Regions from separate parts of the Ensifer sp. genome, predicted to be linked through region 2. Evidence: riboswitches for the same ligand, from Rfam matches in the RefSeq annotation. Region 2 holds a riboswitch; the other holds the start of a gene.
The links. A riboswitch is a leader RNA that binds a small molecule or an ion and turns the genes downstream of it on or off. The one in region 2 is predicted to bind cobalamin.

Region 1 (3,206 bases), on a different contig from region 2:
TCTCCCGGCCCATGGGCGGGCCATCGTCGCCGTTGGCAATGGCATCGGATCCGCGCCGGTTGGCATAGTCGTCCCAGACGACGAGGCCGATCGGCATGTCGCAGGCGATCACCTTCCACACGGCACGCGAAGCGGCAAGCTCCCGCTTCAGCCAGTCCGCCTGCCGCCAGCCGAACAGGCCGCCGTCGCCCTCCCCCTGGTTGGGGCCGCGATAGGATCTGAGATCGACGAAAAAGACATCGAGCAGCGGACCATAGGCGATCTTGCGGAAGATGCGGCCGGGCTCGGTCGGGATGTTGCGGATCGGCGTCATCTCGTTGAACGCCCGGGCGGCGCGGGCCGCATAGACGCCGACGTCCTTTTCCGGATAGCGCGGATCGTCTCTGAGGTCCGTGGAGGCCGACCAGTTGTTCAGCACCTCATGGTCGTCCCATTGATAGAAGGTCGGGCAGACGGCGTTGAGCGCGCGCACATGGGCGTCGAGCAGGTTGTATTTCCACTGGCCGCGATATTCCTCGATCGTGCGCGCCACGTCGCGCTTCTCGTGGGTGACCACCCGGTTCTTCCACACGCTTCCGTCGCGCAAGGATATCTCGTCGGGAATGGGATTGTCGGCATAGATCGTGTCGCCGGAGTGGATGAAGAAGTCCGGCTCGTGCAGACGCATGGTGGAATAGGTCTTCATGCCGACATCGTCGATGCCCCAGCCCTGGCCGGCCGTGTCGCCGGACCAGACGAAGCGGATCGAGCGCTTGCGCAAGGGCGCCGTGCGAAACCGGCCGGTCACCGGTTCGGACACTCGATTGACGTCGTAAAGATCGGTCGCGACGAAACGGTAAAAGATATCCTGGTCGGGCAGCAGGTTTTCGAGCGAACACTTCACCGCACAATCCGTCTGCGGTGTCGCGGTGAGATCGGCAAGGCGGACCGAATTGGAAAAGCTCTCGGTTGTCGAATACTCCACCGCCACCCGCGAGGGCCTGTCGACCCGTGTCCATACCATGCCCGAGCTTGTGTCGACATCGCCTGACTGAACCCCATGGATGAATTCCGGCCGGCCATAGCCGCGGGCATAGAATGGCGTGGCAAGGCCGGAAGACGCGACAAGGCCGGCGGCACCGGCCGATAGAAGGAAGGAGCGGCGCGACAGCGTGCTGAGAATTTCGGCCAAACAAGCCTCCGGTTCGAACCTCGCGAAAGCGGGGTTTTCGCGAACCGGACCTTTGGCTGTTCTGATGTCAGCGACTTAACAGCCGCGTGAAAGAATTTGAACGGTTTGACGACAAATCGGTGAAGGCAAGGTCGAGCACCGCTTTACGGTAAGCCGCCACGCCGCTGTCGTACGGTCTCATTTTCCGCAACCTGGCGCCTTGACGGCACGCCGACGGGAACACTAAGGGTAGCGGCGACGGTTCCCCCAAGGATGACTCCGACGGGGATTAATAGGGAACACGGTGAGGACGACCCAAAAGGGACCGAGACCGTGGCTGCCCCCGCAACTGTAAGCGGAATGCCGAACACCCCTCGTGGCGCGACAGCGCGCCATGCCACTGCGATCGCGCCAGGCGCGTTGCGGGAAGGCAGGTGAAAGGCGCCTGATCCGCGAGCCAGGAGACCTGCCGTCAAGCAGAAGATCCAGCGTCACGGGCGGGGTTGCCCGGAACAGGAGTTGTCCATGATCCGCATACCCGGCGGCTTTGCGCCCTCTTTTCCCGTCCTTCTCGACGTTTGCGATCGTTTGTCTCCCGAAATCCGGCCGGCCGGCTGTCGCCGCTTCGGCTGACCCTTCGCAAGCTCACGAGAAAAGAGAATTCCCTTGAAAGCCATTTTCAATGCCGTCGGGCGCTATTGCCCATCCCTTGCCGTTTCCGTGTCCCTGCTTTTGACCGTCGCTCCCTCGACCGCTGTTGCGGCCGCGACGAGCTACCCCCTGACCTTAAAGAATTGCGGCCAGGAGGTTACCTTTAAGGCGGCGCCGACGCGCACCGCCTCGATCGGTCAGAGCACCACGGAAATTCTTTATCTTCTCGGCCTCGCCGACAAGGTGGTCGGCACCGCCGTATGGATCGGCCCTGTCATCGAGGGCTACGAGGACGTCAACGCCAAGGTGCCGCGGCTTGCCGACAACGACCCGAGCTTCGAAAGCGTCGTTGCCACCAAGCCGGATCTCGTCACCGCGCAGTTCCAATGGCATGTCGGGCCGGAGGGCATCGTCGCCACGCCGAAGCAGTTTGCCGAACTGTCGATCCCCGTCTATGTCTCGCCCGCCGATTGCGCCGCCAAGGACAACTCCGCCGGTGGCGACGGCGTGCGCCACAAATCCTTCTCGATGGAGCTGATCTACCAGGAGATATCAGAGCTTTCCGAGATCTTCGACGTGCAGGATCGCGGCGAGGCCCTGATCGCCAAGCTGAAGGCGCGCGAGGAAGCCGCCCGCGGCAAGATCGCCAATGCCGACGGCAAGCTGTCGGCGGTCTTCTGGTTCTCCAGCGCCGAGATGGACATCGATCCCTATGTCGCCGGCACCAATGGCGCGCCCGGCTACATCCTGTCGGCGCTCGGCATCAAGAACGTCGTGTCCACCGAAGAGGAATGGCCCACCATCGGCTGGGAAACCATCGCCAAGGCCGACCCGAAGATCGTGGTCATCGGCAAGATGGATCGCCGCCGCTTCCCCGCCGACGACTGGGAGCTGAAGATGAAGTTCCTGAAGTCGGATCCGGTCACCAGCCTGATGCCGGCGGTCAAGGCCGACCATATCGTCGTCATGGACGCCCAGGCGATGAACCCGACGATCCGAACCATCGAGGGCATCGAGGTGTTGGCCGACGCGGTCGAAAAAGCCGGCCTGGCGAAGTGAGGTCAGCCCCTCTGGCAATCAACCGCACGGGCGCCGTTTCGACGGCGCTCGCACTGCTTTTCCTTGCGCTGGCACTGGGCGCCGCCATCGGCGAGACCGCCATTCCGCTCGACGTCGTCGGCAAGACCGTTGCCAACCGCCTGTGGGGCGCCGGATACCCGCTCGATGCGATCGACGAGGGCATCGTCTGGAACTATCGCCTCAGCCGCGCTGTGGTGGCCGCCTGCTGCGGCGCAGCGCTTTCGCTCTGCGGAGTGGTGCTGCAGGCCCTGCTCAGGAACGCGCTCGCAGACCCCTATATCCTCGGCATTTCCGCCGGCGCATCGACCGGCGCGGTCGCCGTCGC
Region 2 (3,206 bases):
GGTTCGATGCCTTGGCCTCTGCAATGATCCACTCCCGAAACGCCTGGATCTTCTTCTGCCGCCGGTGGCTTTGCGGATAGACCAGCCAATAGGCGCGGCCGTCCCGGACCACATGGTTGAACGGCCGGATCAACTTTCCGCTGCGAAGCTCCTCGATCAGGAAGGTGGAGACCGCCATGGCGATGCCGTGGTCGAGCAATGTGGTGGCGACATCCATCGCCTGGACGTCGAAGATCAGCTCCGTGCCGTTGCTGGCCGGCGGTTCCACGCCGGTCTCGACCATCCAGCGACGCCACCAGCTGGCATTGCCGAATCGCCTGACATTGAGAACGTCTGCGGGGTGCTTGAGCTGATGCTTCTCCAGGAATGTCGGCGTGCAGACCGGCAGGTACTCGATCGGGAAAAGCGGAAAGACGTCATGGCCCGGCCAGTCGCCGTTGCCGCTGCGCACCACCAGGTCGATGGCATCACGCTTGAAGTCGATGAGCTCGGTCGACATGTGCACCCGGATGCTGATGTTCGGATGGGCCGCCTGGAACGAGGCGAGCCTCGATCCGAGCCAGCTCGAGACCACCGTCGGAAGGACGGAGATGTGCAGGTGATGCTCGGTCTTGTCGGCGATCTCCGAAAAGGCGTTGCCCAGGAGGTCTATGGCTTCCGTCACTTTCGGCGCGAGTTGCCGGCCGGCGGCCGTGAGCCGCACTTCCCGCGGCATACGGACGAAGAGGGCTGTGCCGGTGCGCTCCTCGAGCAACCGGATCTGATAGCTGACGGCGGCCTGGGTCATGCCAAGTTCCTGCGCCGCGCGGGTGAAACTCAGGTGTCGGGCGGCGGCCTCGAAGGCACGCACCGCGCTCATGGGGGGCAATTTGCTCATGCGTTGAGATAAGCATTCTTTATGGCAGCATGCGAGAAACCGCTTTGCGCGAATCCACGAAAATCCTCAATTTTGTCGCGAACACATCACCGCAGAATTGAAGGGGTTAGCAATGCCGAGCGCACTGCGATCGATCATCCGTCATGTCTGGACTTTCGCGAGAAGAGCCGCGGACGTCACGACGTCGGTCGATACATTCAACGAATTCCAGCTGAGGGACATCGGCCTGACGCGCGACAATGACAGCATCCGTGCCCGGGCGGGCGACATCGCCGCGCCTTGGCAGCACGTGGTGGATGCCAAGCCCTTCCAAGCGCCTCTGGCGCCTGCGCCCGATAGCGCCTCCGCTTCCACACAGGTCGTGAACGTCGATGCCGCGCTGCGACCCGAGGCAACGAGTGCCGCCCGACCGCGGACGGAGGAAAATAAAGACATAAACATTTCTTTATGCGGTTGACCTTGCCGACTTGGAAGGGCATTGTCGTGCAATCGTGGTTCTGCGGCTCGTCTTGCGACGGGCCGGAGCTAAGAGGGAATTCGGTGCGGCACCGTGAGGTGCTCATGCCGGAGCTGCCCCCGCAACTGTAAGCGGCGAGCGGCCGTCCAATGATGTCACTGAGGGAGACGCCTCGGGAAGACGGGACGGTTCGTGTTGACCCGCAAGCCAGGAGACCTGCCGCGATCGATAACGTCCACGGGCGGGGTGTCCGATGTGCCGCCTTGACGAGCGAGCCTGCCTCGGTCGTGGATGCGTCGCGTTCAAAGCCTTGCCCACAACCTCGGGGTAAGGAAATGACCATCAAGACAGCCAATCTCGGCTTTCCACGTATCGGCCGCCACCGCGAACTGAAATTCGCGCTGGAGCGCTACTGGGCCGGCAAGATCGACCGGAACGACCTGCTGAACGTCGCAGCGACGCTGCGGGCGGAAAACTGGGCCGCGCAGAAGGCGCGGGGAATCCGGATCATTCCATCGAACGACTTCTCGCTCTACGATCAGGTTCTTGACACATCCGTGCTCGTCGGCGCGGTGCCTGCGGCCTATGGCTGGAAGGGCGGCCCGGTCGATCTCGACACTTACTTTGCCATGGCGCGCGGTTCGACGGCTGCCACGTGCGCTTCCGGTTGCAGCCATGGAGTCGATGACAGCGGCAACCCGGCGCAGGAGATGACCAAGTGGTTCGACACCAATTACCACTACATGGTCCCCGAGTTTACCAAAGACCAGCGCTTCGAGCTGACGCGCAACGCACCGCTTGAGGCCTTCATGGAAGCCAAGGCGCTCGGGCATGTCACCCGGCCTGTCCTGCTTGGCCCCGTCACCTTCCTGAAGCTCGGCAAGGCGCTTGCCGGCGGGTTCGAACCGATCGATCTGATCGAGCGGCTGCTGCCCGTCTATGTGAAGCTTCTGAGCGAGCTTGCAGACGCGGGCGTCGAATGGCTGCAGATCGACGAGCCCTGCCTGGTGCTCGATCTCAACGAGCGGGAGCGCCAGGCGCTGGCGCTCACCTACCAGACATTCGCCTCGGAAATCCCTCAGCTGAAGATCATGCTTGCGACCTATTTCGGCGCGATTGGCGACAACCTGCCGACGGCGCTTTCGCTGCCGATCGCGGGCCTGCACCTCGATCTGGTCCGTGCACCGCAGCAGCTGGAAGCCCTCATCCAGACGGCACCGGCGCATCTGGTGCTGTCGCTTGGCGTCATCGATGGCCGCAATGTGTGGCGAACAGACCTCGCCGGCCTGTTCCGCCGCCTGCAGCCGCTGATCGAGGCGCACGGCCGCGAGCGCATCGAGCTTGCGCCGTCCTGCTCGCTGCTGTACGTGCCTGTTGATCTCGACCTCGAAAAAGCGCTCGACCCGGAGCTCGCCTCATGGCTTGCCTTCGCCCTGCAGAAACTGGACGAGCTCAATCTGCTTGCCCGCGCCTTCGAGCCCGGCCTCGCCAATCCGGAACAGGTATTCGAGAAATCGATCGTGGCGGCAGCGGCGCGTCTGACCTCGCTCAAGGTCCATGACCCGCTGGTCGCCGGACGCCTGAAAGGCCTGACGGCTGCCGAAAGCCGCCGCCAGTCGGGCTTTGCAACGCGCCGGCGGCTGCAGGAAGAGAGGTTGGCGCTGCCGCTTTTCCCGACGACGACGATCGGCTCCTTCCCGCAGACACCGCAGGTGCGCCAGGCGCGATCGCTGCATGCCAAGGGCGAGCTCAGCTATGTCGACTATCTTGCATATCTGCGCCAGGAGACGGAGAAGGCCGTGCGCTGGCAGGAGGACATCGGCATCGAGGTGCTGGTGCATGGCGAGTTCGAGCGCAACGACATGGTGCAAT

Region 1: another riboswitch for cobalamin. It lies ahead of RTP54_RS19670 (ABC transporter substrate-binding protein); the one in region 2 lies ahead of metE (5-methyltetrahydropteroyltriglutamate--homocysteine S-methyltransferase).

Annotation. Positions count from the first base shown of each region.
Region 1 covers NZ_DALZXU010000004.1:159,639-162,844, forward strand. The annotation lists gene RTP54_RS19665 (alkaline phosphatase) at 1-1,171, opposite strand, end outside; cobalamin riboswitch at 1,393-1,639, shown strand; gene RTP54_RS19670 (ABC transporter substrate-binding protein) at 1,877-2,860, shown strand; gene RTP54_RS19675 (FecCD family ABC transporter permease) at 2,857-3,206, shown strand, end outside.
Region 2 covers NZ_DALZXU010000006.1:120,230-123,435, reverse strand. The annotation lists gene RTP54_RS22665 (LysR substrate-binding domain-containing protein) at 1-859, opposite strand, end outside; gene RTP54_RS22660 (hypothetical protein) at 990-1,334, shown strand; cobalamin riboswitch at 1,353-1,573, shown strand; gene metE (5-methyltetrahydropteroyltriglutamate--homocysteine S-methyltransferase) at 1,670-3,206, shown strand, end outside.